2 linked regions of the Azospirillum brasilense genome follow. The protein of the gene in region 2 interacts with the protein of the main gene of each other region in a pairwise test. Links are inferred from orthologs where the notes say so. Each region holds a gene or a part of one and is shown on either strand. Other genes may lie near its edges.

Evidence for each region. Proteins that work in one complex are often made in the same cells at the same time.
Region 1: the proteins of H1Q64_RS06835 (region 2) and def interact in binary tests that used the Escherichia coli proteins (3 or more experiments, as listed by UniProt). The link is inferred for Azospirillum brasilense from one-to-one orthologs.

The regions. Positions count from the first base shown.
Region 1 is NZ_CP059449.1:601,022-605,723, reverse strand. The notes cover bases 920-3,693. They hold def (peptide deformylase), read right to left. Parts: upstream 2,673-3,693; coding sequence 2,166-2,672; downstream 920-2,165. Other genes in these bases: rmuC (DNA recombination protein RmuC), read right to left, coding at 3,549-3,693; H1Q64_RS02835 (cold-shock protein), read right to left, coding at 3,138-3,347; H1Q64_RS02840 (hypothetical protein), read right to left, coding at 2,799-3,029; fmt (methionyl-tRNA formyltransferase), read right to left, coding at 1,161-2,141; truA (tRNA pseudouridine(38-40) synthase TruA), read right to left, coding at 920-1,179. Also shown: H1Q64_RS02860 (branched-chain amino acid ABC transporter permease), read right to left, coding at 1-358; more of truA, read right to left, coding at 442-919; more of rmuC, read right to left, coding at 3,694-4,702. UniProt on the Escherichia coli protein: Removes the formyl group from the N-terminal Met of newly synthesized proteins. Requires at least a dipeptide for an efficient rate of reaction. N-terminal L-methionine is a prerequisite for activity but the enzyme has broad specificity at other positions.
Region 2 is NZ_CP059449.1:1,437,799-1,442,667, reverse strand. What follows is about bases 1,395-4,335. They hold H1Q64_RS06835 (aspartate-semialdehyde dehydrogenase), read left to right. Parts: upstream 1,395-2,325; coding sequence 2,326-3,345; downstream 3,346-4,335. Other genes in these bases: H1Q64_RS06825 (NAD(P)-dependent oxidoreductase), read right to left, coding at 3,814-4,335; H1Q64_RS06830 (acetyltransferase), read left to right, coding at 3,342-3,809; H1Q64_RS06840 (hypothetical protein), read right to left, coding at 1,930-2,193; sdhC (succinate dehydrogenase, cytochrome b556 subunit), read right to left, coding at 1,395-1,681. In the rest of the region: sdhA (succinate dehydrogenase flavoprotein subunit), read right to left, coding at 1-878; sdhD (succinate dehydrogenase, hydrophobic membrane anchor protein), read right to left, coding at 885-1,280; more of sdhC, read right to left, coding at 1,292-1,394; more of H1Q64_RS06825, read right to left, coding at 4,336-4,683; H1Q64_RS06820 (tellurite resistance TerB family protein), read right to left, coding at 4,710-4,869.

The DNA of each region.
Region 1 (4,702 bases), 840 kb from region 2 along the record:
GGCCGGCCCAGATGCGCAGCATGATGAGTTGCATGGGCCGCAGCCGCCCCATGCGGTCGGTCGCCACCGCCACCAGCTCGTGCCGGCGCGAGTCGAAGAAGCGTCCGCCGAAGCGGCAGGCGATCCAGTGGGTGCCGGTCTCCGCGCCGCCGTTGCCCGAGCGGTAAGTCAGGCGCAAGGCCGGCTCGTCGCCGCCCAGCGCTTGCGTGTCCAGGATGGTGACGGGTCCGGAGTCGAAGGCGGGGATCAACTTGCCGCACAGCGCGGCCTGATCGCCGTCCACACCGCAGCCGGTCAGCAGCAGGGCGGCGATGAGCAGCAGGAACGGTGGGAGCAGGCGCGGCGGATGACGGTGCACGGCGACGGAAACCCGGCCGGTTGTGCTTCGCCTGAGAGTCTATCGGCAATTGGCAACGAGCGCCAGACGCCGCCTTGGGAGTGTCAGTAGCGGGCGCCGACGAAATACAGCCCATCCGGCGGGGCGGTCGGCCCGGCGGCGGAGCGGTTGCGGGCCTCCAGCGCGCGGCGCAGGTCGTCGGCGCTCCACTTGCCGGCCCCGACCAGCTCCAGCGTGCCCACCATGTTGCGCACCTGATGGTGCAGGAAGGAGCGGGCGGCGGCGTGCACCCGGACCTCGTCGCCGACCCGCTCGACGGCCAGCCGCTCCAGCGTCTTGACCGGGGAGTTGGCCTGGCAGAGCGCGGCGCGGAAGCTGGTGAAGTCGTGCCGGCCGACCAGGACCTGCGCGGCCGCGTGCATCGCCTCGGCGTCCAGAGGGCGCATGACGTGCCAGGCGCGGCCCGTCTCCAGGGCCAGCGGGGCGCGGCGGTTGACGATGCGGAAGACGTAGCTGCGCCCCAGGCAGGTCATGCGGGCGTGGAACTCCTCCGGCACCGCCTCGGCCAGCAGGACGGCCACGGGGGCGGGCCTCAGGTGGAAGTTCAGCGCGTCGCGCAGCTTCAGCCCGGTGAAGGGCTTTTCCAGATCGAAATGGCAGACCTGCCCCAGCGCGTGCACCCCGGCGTCCGTCCGTCCGGAGGTGTGGACGCGCACGGTCTCGCCCGACAGGCGCTCGATCGCCTCCTCCAGCGTCTGCTGGACGGAGGGGCCGTTGTCCTGCCGCTGCCAGCCGACGAAGGGCCGGCCGTCATATTCGAGGGTCAGTTTCCAGCGCTGCATGCGGCGTCGCCGAGACGGGTGCCGACGGGAAGGGCGAAGCCGCGCAGGAGGGCGGCGCCATCCACCGGGGCCTTGCCGGGCCGCTGCACCAGGGTGAGGCGTACGGCGCCGTCGGAGCAGGCGATGGTCAGGCGGTCGTCCAGCAGCGTGCCGGGCGCCGCCTTGCGGGCATCAGGCGTCGGGGCGGGCGCGGGCTCCGCCTTCAGCACCTTGATCCGCTCCACCCCGCCCGTCGGCGTCGGGGCGTCGAACCAGCAGCCGGGCCAGGGGGTGAGGGCGCGGACCTGCCGCTCCACATAGGCGGCGTCGCGCGTCCAGTCGAGCCGGCCATCCTCGCGCGTCAGCTTGGCGGCGTAGGTCACGCCGGCCTCCGGCTGCGGCTCTGCGGTCAGGCGGCCTTCGGCGAGGCCGCCGAGCGCCTCCACGATCAGGCGGGCGCCCATCTCGGCCAGCGCGTCGTGCAGGCTGCTGGCGGTGGTCCCGGCGGTGATCGGCACCGCGTCCTTCAGCAGCATGGCTCCGGTGTCGAGCCCGATGTCCATCTGCATGATGGTGATGCCGGTCTCGGCGTCGCCGGCCAGGATCGAACGCTGGATCGGGGCGGCGCCGCGCCAGCGCGGCAGCAGGGAGCCGTGCACGTTCAGGCAGCCCAGCCGCGGCGCGTCGAGGATCGGCTGCGGCAGGATCAGACCGTAGGCGGCGACCACCGCGGCGTCGGCCTTCAACTCGGCGAACTCCGCCTGGGCCTCGGCGTTGCGCAGCGACTTGGGCGTGCGCACGGGGATGCCGTGCTCCTCGGCGAAGCGGTGGACCGGGGATTTCTGGACCTGCTGCCCGCGCCCAGCGGGGCGGGGCGGCTGGCTGTAGACGCAGACCACCTCGTGCCCGGCATCGGCCAGGGCGCGCAGGCTGGGCACGGCGAAATCCGGCGTGCCCATGAAAACGAGGCGGAGCGGCGTCATGAAGAGTCGTCCAACGTCAGAAGGTTAGGCGCGCTGCATCTTCTGGACTTTGCGCAGGATCATGTTGCGCTTCAGCATCGACAGGTAGTCGACGAACAGCACGCCGTTCAGATGGTCGATCTCGTGCTGGATGCAGGTCGCCAGCATGCCGTCGGCTTCGATCTCGCGCATCTCGTTGGTCTCGTCCAGGTAACGGACGCGGACCGAGGAGGGGCGGGTGACCTCGGCGTACTGGTCGGGCACCGACAGGCATCCCTCCTCGCACACCGACGTCTCGTCCGATTTCCAGACGATTTCCGGGTTGGCGAGGCGGATAGGGTTCGGCTTCTCGTCCTTGTCGTGCACGTCCACGACGATCACCCGCTCCAGGATGCCGATCTGCGGCGCGGCGAGGCCGATGCCCTTCGCGGCGTACATGGTCTCGACCATGTCGTCCATCAGCTTGGCGATGCGGGCGTCGACCTTTTCGACGGGCTTCGCCTTCTGCTTCAGGACGGGGTGCGGGGCGACGAGGATATCGAGAACGGCCATGGGAACTCAGCAACGGTGCGTGGAGGTGCGACAATCCGTCAAAATATGGGGGGCGGGCCACGAGGTCAAGGAAGGCGCAAGGCACAACCCGCGGCGACCCGCCGATCCCATCGGGACGGCCGCGCCTCAGAGGGGCGAGCGGGTGATCGACTTGATGGGGCCGCGGGGATTGCCGGACATCTCGGCGATCTTGCGGTCCTGCTCCTCGATGAAGCCGCGGGCCGGCTCGTCGCCGTCCAGGCCGCCGACCAGCGTGCCGGGAACCTTGCGGTTGGAGGTGCGGGCGCCGTCTTCGTACAGAACGTCGAACAGCACGTAGGCGCTGTCTACCGGCTGCTTCTTCTTGGTCTTGGCCATGGGGGGAAACTCCGAACGTCAGGGGGGTGCTTGTAGAGGAAAAGCGCGCAACGGAAAAGGGCACCGGTTTCCCGGTGCCCCCTCCGATGCCGTGCCGTGAGACGTGGCTCAGACGGCCTTCAGGTTCTCCGCCGAGGTCTTGCCGCGCTTCGGATCGCGCTGCTCCTCGTAGGACACCTTCTGGCCTTCGTTCAGGCTGCGCAGACCCGCGCGCTCAACCGCGGAGATGTGGACGAAAACGTCCGCACCACCGTTGTCCGGCTGAATGAAGCCATAACCCTTGGTGCTGTTGAACCACTTGACGGTACCGACGGGCATGATTGCTCTCCGATTAGTATGAAAGGCGCCGCATCGGCCGGTGCGGCGCATCAGACTGTGTCCAGGCATAGCGACGATCTGGGCACCCGAAGGCGTAGCAGGCCGGCAGTCCGAAGCAGAATGACAGGAGGGAAATTGGGACCGCTCCCCTCCTTTGCAAGGCGAAACAAGACGGGCAAATCTGGGTTGCAGACTTCGGTCCTAAGCCCTGGCTGCCGCTCGCAGCTCGGCCGCGCGAAGCTCCGGCGCTTGGAGCGGGCGCGGGGCGTGGTCCAGCGGTTCCAGCAGGGGGATCTCCTCGGCGCTGTCCGGGGTGGCGTGCAGGTCCCGGAAACGGCGGGCGGTGACCAGGACGCGGGACTCCAGGCTGCCGACCGCCCCATTGTAGCTGCCCACGGCCTTTTCGAGCTGCCCGCCCAACCGCTCCATGTGGCCGCCCAGGTCGTGCAGGCGCTTGTAAAGCTCGGCGCCCAAGGCGCTGATCTCGCGGGCGCTGTCGGTCAGCCGCTCCTGCCGCCAGCCATAGGCGACGGCGCGCAGCAGCGCGATCAGCGTCGTCGGGGTGGCGAGGATCACGCGGTGGTCGATGCCCGCCTCGATCAGCGCCGGGTCATGCTCCAGAGCCGCGGAGAAGAAGTTCTCGCCGGGCAGGAACAGCACGACGAATTCCGGGGAATCCGCGAACTGGTCCCAATAGGCCTTGGTGCCGAGCTGCTTCATATGCTCGCGCACGTGGCGGGCGTGGCGCGACAACCCGTCGCGGCGGGCGCCGTCGTCGGCGGCCTGCACCCCGTCGAGATAGCCCTCCAGCGGCGTCTTGGCGTCCACCACGATGGTCTTGCCGCCGGGCAGCTTGACCACGAGGTCGGGGCGCAGCCGCCCGCCGGCGGCCTCCACGCTCATCTGCTCCACGAAGTCGCAATGGTCGAGCATGCCCGCCATCTCGCAGACCCGGCGGAGCTGGATCTCGCCCCAGCGCCCGCGGGCCACCGGGCTGCGCAGGGCGCGGACGAGGTTGCCGGTCTCGGCGCGGAGCTGGGCCTGGGTCTCCACCAGCGACAGCACCTGCTGCTTCAGCCCCTCGTAGGCGCCGGCGCGGCTGCGCTCCATCTCCTGGATCTGGCCGTCCATGCGTTCCAGCGACTGGCGGACCGGGGCGACGATGTCGGCGATGGCGGTCTGACGCTTTTCCAGGTCGCCGCGCGCCTGCTCCTGGAAGGTCGTCAGCGTTTCCTTGGCGAGGTCGAGGAAGCTCTGGTTGTTGGAGCGCAGGGCCTCCGCGGACAGGGCCTTGAAGCTGTCGGACAGGGTGGCCTGCGCGCGCTCCAGAAGGGCCAGCTTCTCCGCCGCCGACG
Region 2 (4,869 bases):
CGGGACACCACGTCGCGCGAGGCGAGGTCCTTGGCCGACGGCGCGTAACGCTCCATGAAGCGCTCGCCGTTGGAGTTGGTGAGGTAGCCGCCCTCGCCGCGCACGCCCTCGGTGATGAGGCAGCCGGAGCCGTAGATGCCGGTCGGGTGGAACTGCACGAACTCCATGTCCTGCAGCGGCAGGCCGGCGCGCAGCACCATGCCGCCGCCGTCGCCCGTGCAGGTGTGGGCCGAGGTGGCGGAGAAGTAGGCGCGGCCGTAGCCGCCCGTCGCCAGAACAACGAGCTGGGCGCGGAAGCGGTGGATGGTGCCGTCGTCGAGGTTCCAGGCCACCACGCCCTTGCAGACGCCGTCCTCCATGATGAGGTCGAGCGCGAAATACTCGACGAAGAACTCCGCCTCGTGCTTCAGCGACTGCTGGTAGAGGGTGTGCAGGATGGCGTGGCCGGTGCGGTCGGCGGCGGCGCAGGTGCGGTAGGCCTGCTGCTTGCCGTAATGGGCGGTCATGCCGCCGAAGGCGCGCTGGTAGATCTTGCCTTCCGGCGTGCGCGAGAAGGGCACGCCGTAGTGCTCCAGCTCGATGATCGCCGGGATGGCCTCGCGGCACATGTACTCGATGGCGTCCTGGTCGCCCAGCCAGTCCGACCCCTTGACGGTGTCGTACATGTGGAAGCGCCAGTCGTCCTCGCTCATGTTGCCGAGCGCCGCCGAGATGCCGCCCTGGGCGGCCACGGTGTGCGAGCGGGTCGGGAAGACCTTGGTGATGCACGCCGTCTTCAGGCCCTTCTCGGCCATGCCGAAGGTGGCGCGCAGGCCCGCACCGCCGGCACCGACGACGACGACGTCATAGGAATGATCGATAATATCGTAGGCGGCCATGGCTCGTCAGGCTCCGAACGAAATCTTGAGGACGGCGATGACGCAGGCGGCACCCAGCACGAAGCACAGGGCTTTCACGGCCAGGATGCTCAGGATCTTCGCCATCTCGTTGTGCACGTAGTCCTCGATCACCACCTGCAGCCCGGCCTGGGCGTGGTGGAAGGTGACCACGGCGGTCAGCACCATCATCAGCGCCGAGAAGGGCGACTCCAGCCACGCGACGAAGGCCGCATGGTCGGCGCCCAGATGGCGGATCACGCCGAAGACGAACCAGATGGTCAGCGGAACCAGGGCGATGGCGGTGACGCGCTGGTGCCACCAATGCTCGGTACCGTGCTTGGCGGAACCCAAGCCGCGCGCGATCTGCAGCGGCGAGCGGAGGGTCTTGCTGTTGGACGCCATGTCTTCTCTCCTCACCACACGGCCAAGCCGATGATCCAGGTCAGCACGGTCAGCACGGCCGCCGCACCGATGACGATCTGGTTGCCGCGGTCGGCCTCGCTCAGCTCGAACGCCTTGCCGGCGTCCCACACCAGATGCCGGATGCCGTTGCACAGGTGATAGTAGAGCGCCAGCGACCAGCCGAACATCAGCAGCAGCCCGATGAAGGAGCCGATGAAGTGCTGCGCGCGCTCGTAGGCGGCGGGGCTGGTGGCGGCGGCGACCAGCCACCAAGTCAGCAGAAGGGTGCCCACGGCCAGCCCCACGCCCGTGATGCGGTGCGTGATGGACAGGAGCGCGGTCCTGGGGAGTTTGTAGACCTGCAGATGCGGAGAGAGCGGCCGACCGCTGCCGTTTGCCATTGCGTCGTCCTCAGTTCGGCGACCGGTCGCGGCAAGGAGGGCTGTTGCCGCGACGGCGGGTGATGCGAGACCGAAAGTTTTAAGCCCTGCTGTGTTTGGCGATTGAATTACGCCTCTACCGCACACGAGTCAACGGCAGGGACTTGGCCGTGGCCAAAATGGCGCACCGCGGGAAGTGCCTGAAAACTAACGGGCTTTGCTGCAGCTGGTATTACCAGGGCCGAAACCCGGTTTCGCCGTTCAGCCTATTACTTGTCGAAGCGGCGAACATTCTCCACCATCATCGAATACATCTGGGTAATCAGCTCCGCCGGACGCAGCCGGCCGAAGGGAATGTTCTCCTTGGCCCACTCCACCAGCCCCTCGGGCGGGCGGACCGGAGCGACCTCGTAGCCGGCCTTCTTCAGCGCGTTCATCACCGAACGCGCCTGCTTGGTGTAGTCCTCGTTGAAGAAGGACTTGTCCGCGTCCTTGATCGCCTTGGCAATGATGTCTTCGAGCGGAGTGGCCATGCCCCGGTGTGCCGGTCGCGGTCGTTCGTGATGGGGCGGACACGGTGTCACAACGCGGGCGCTGTTGCAATTCCATTGGGAACCGCATACCTCAAGCCCTCTTCGCACCGCATATCACAGGGATTAACCGCCATGGGCTACACAGTCGCGGTCGTCGGCGCCACCGGCAACGTCGGCCGGGAAATGCTGAACACCCTCGCCGACCGCCGCTTCCCGGCCGACGCGGTGATCGCCCTGGCCGCCGACAGCGCGGTGGGCAAGGAAGTGTCCTTCGGCGAGGACGCGGTGCTGAAGGTCGAGGACGTCGGCCGCTTCGACTTCAAGGGCGTGGACATCGCTCTGTTCGCCGCGGACGCCAAGGTTTCGGCGGCTCATGCGCCGCGCGCCGCGGCGGCGGGCGCCGTGGTGATCGACGCCAGCCCGCAGTTCCGCATGGACCCCGACGTCCCGCTGGTCGTTCCGGAGGTCAACGCCGACGCGCTCGCCGGTTACGCGAGGAAGAACATCGTCGCCAGCCCCGGCGGCGCGGCCATCCTGTTGGCCATGGCGCTGAAGCCCCTGCACGAGCAGGTCACGGTGAGCCGCGTCGTCGTCTCCACCTACCAAGCGGCCTCGGACGCCGGCAAGGAGGGGATGGACGAGCTGTTCAGCCAGACCCGCGCCATCTACGTGAACGACCCGGTGCAGAAGTCCGTCTTCTCCAAGCAGATCGCCTTCAACGTCATCCCGCACATCGGCCCCTTCATGGAGGACGGCGCGACGCGGGACGAGTGGGCGATGAACGTCGAGACGAAGAAGATCCTCGACCCCAAGATCAAGGTGAGCGCGACCTGCGTCCGTGTCCCCGTCTTCATCGGCCATTCCGCCGCGATCACCATCGAGTGCGTCGAGCCGGTGACCGCCGAGGAGGCCCGCCGCATCCTGCGCAAGGCGCCGGGCATGCAGGTGATCGACCAGCAGGAGAACGACGGCTACATCACCCCGGTCGAGATCGCCGGCGACGACCCGGTCTTCGTCAGCCGCCTCCGCGAGGACTACACGGTGGACAACGGCCTGTCCTTCTGGGCGTCCACCGACAACCTGCGCAAGGGCGCCGCGCTCAACGCCGTGCAGATCGCCGAGCTGCTGGTGAAGGAGTATCTCGACGCGTGATCCCGATCCGTTCCTCCCGCCCGGACGACGCCCCGGCGCTCTTTGCCGTCTGGCTCGCCGCGGTGCGCAGCACGCACGACTTCCTGAGCGAGGAGGACATCGGCTTCTACGCCGACCTCGTGCGCGACCAGTATCTTCCGTCGGCGGCGCTCATGGTCGCGGTGGACGGCGACGACCGGCCGGTCGGCTTCCTGGGCATGAGCGGGTGCCGGATCGACACGCTGTTCGTCGATCCGGCGTGGCACGGCCAGGGGATCGGCCGTGCCCTGGTCGCTTACGCGTTGGACAGCGGGCAGGGACTGACGGTCGACGTGAACGAGCAGAACAGCGCCGCACGGGCTTTCTATCGGCGCCTCGGCTTCCGGGAAATCGGGCGCTCCGCGCTGGACGACAGCGGCCGCCCGTTCCCCTTGCTGCATCTCGCCCTCGATAGCTCCGGCCAAGGCGGCCCGACCGGAGCCTGAAGGCTTACTTGACGAACAGCCGATACAGCGCAGAGTGGTCCAGCCCGCCGTCGCCCTGCTCGGCCAGCAGCTCGAACAGCTCCAGGCTGAGGCCCAGCGCGGGAAGCTGGATTCCGGACTCCTCCGCCAGTTCCTCCGCCTGTTTCAGGTCCTTGATCTGGGTGACCACGCGGCCGCCCGGCGTGAAGTCGTCGGAGACCATGCGCTGGCCGTGCAGCTCCAGGATGCGCGACTCGGCGAAGCCGCCGCGGATGGCGTCGCGGACCTTGCCCGGCTCCACCCCCGCCGCCTTGGCCAGCGCCAGCGCCTCGGCCACCGCGCCGATGCTCAGCGCCACGATCACCTGATTGGCCATCTTGGCGACCTGCCCGGCCCCGCTGTCACCGACATGGGTGATGCGCTGGCCCATCGCCTGGAACAGCGGCAAGGCGCGGGCGAAGGCCTCCTCCGTGCCGCCGGCCATGATGGTCAGGGTGCCGGCCTCCGCCGCCACCGTGCCGCCGGACACCGGGGCGTCCACCCAGTCGGCGCCCCTGGCGCGGACGGCCTCGGCCAGCTTGCGGGTCGCCCCGACCGCCGTGGTGCCCATGTCAATGACGAGATGGCCGGGCCGCAGCGCGTCGATCAGGGATGCTGCCACCGCCTCCACCGCCACGGTGTCCGACAGCATCAGCACGATGGCGTCGGCGCGGGCGGCGACCTCGGCGGGTCCGGCGGCGGGGCTCATGCCCTCGCCGGCCAGTTCCTCGACCGGGCCGGGGCTGCGGCTGCTGATCACCAGGGCCGCACCGGCCTTCGCCAGATTGCGGGCCATCGGCCGGCCCATCAGGCCCAGCCCGATGAAGCCGACCGTACGGTCCTTGAGGTCTGCCATGTCCCTGGCCGCCATGTCCCCGGCCGTCACAGGCGGGTGTGGCGCGCCCGCGCGCCGCGTTCGATGGCGGCGGCGCACAGCCGGTCCACGCCCAGCTTGTGCCGGATCAGCTCCAGCATCCGCAGTTCCTCCTGCGAGGCCGACGGATCCGCCGCGGCGATGTCGCAGGCGAGCGCATAGGCGGTC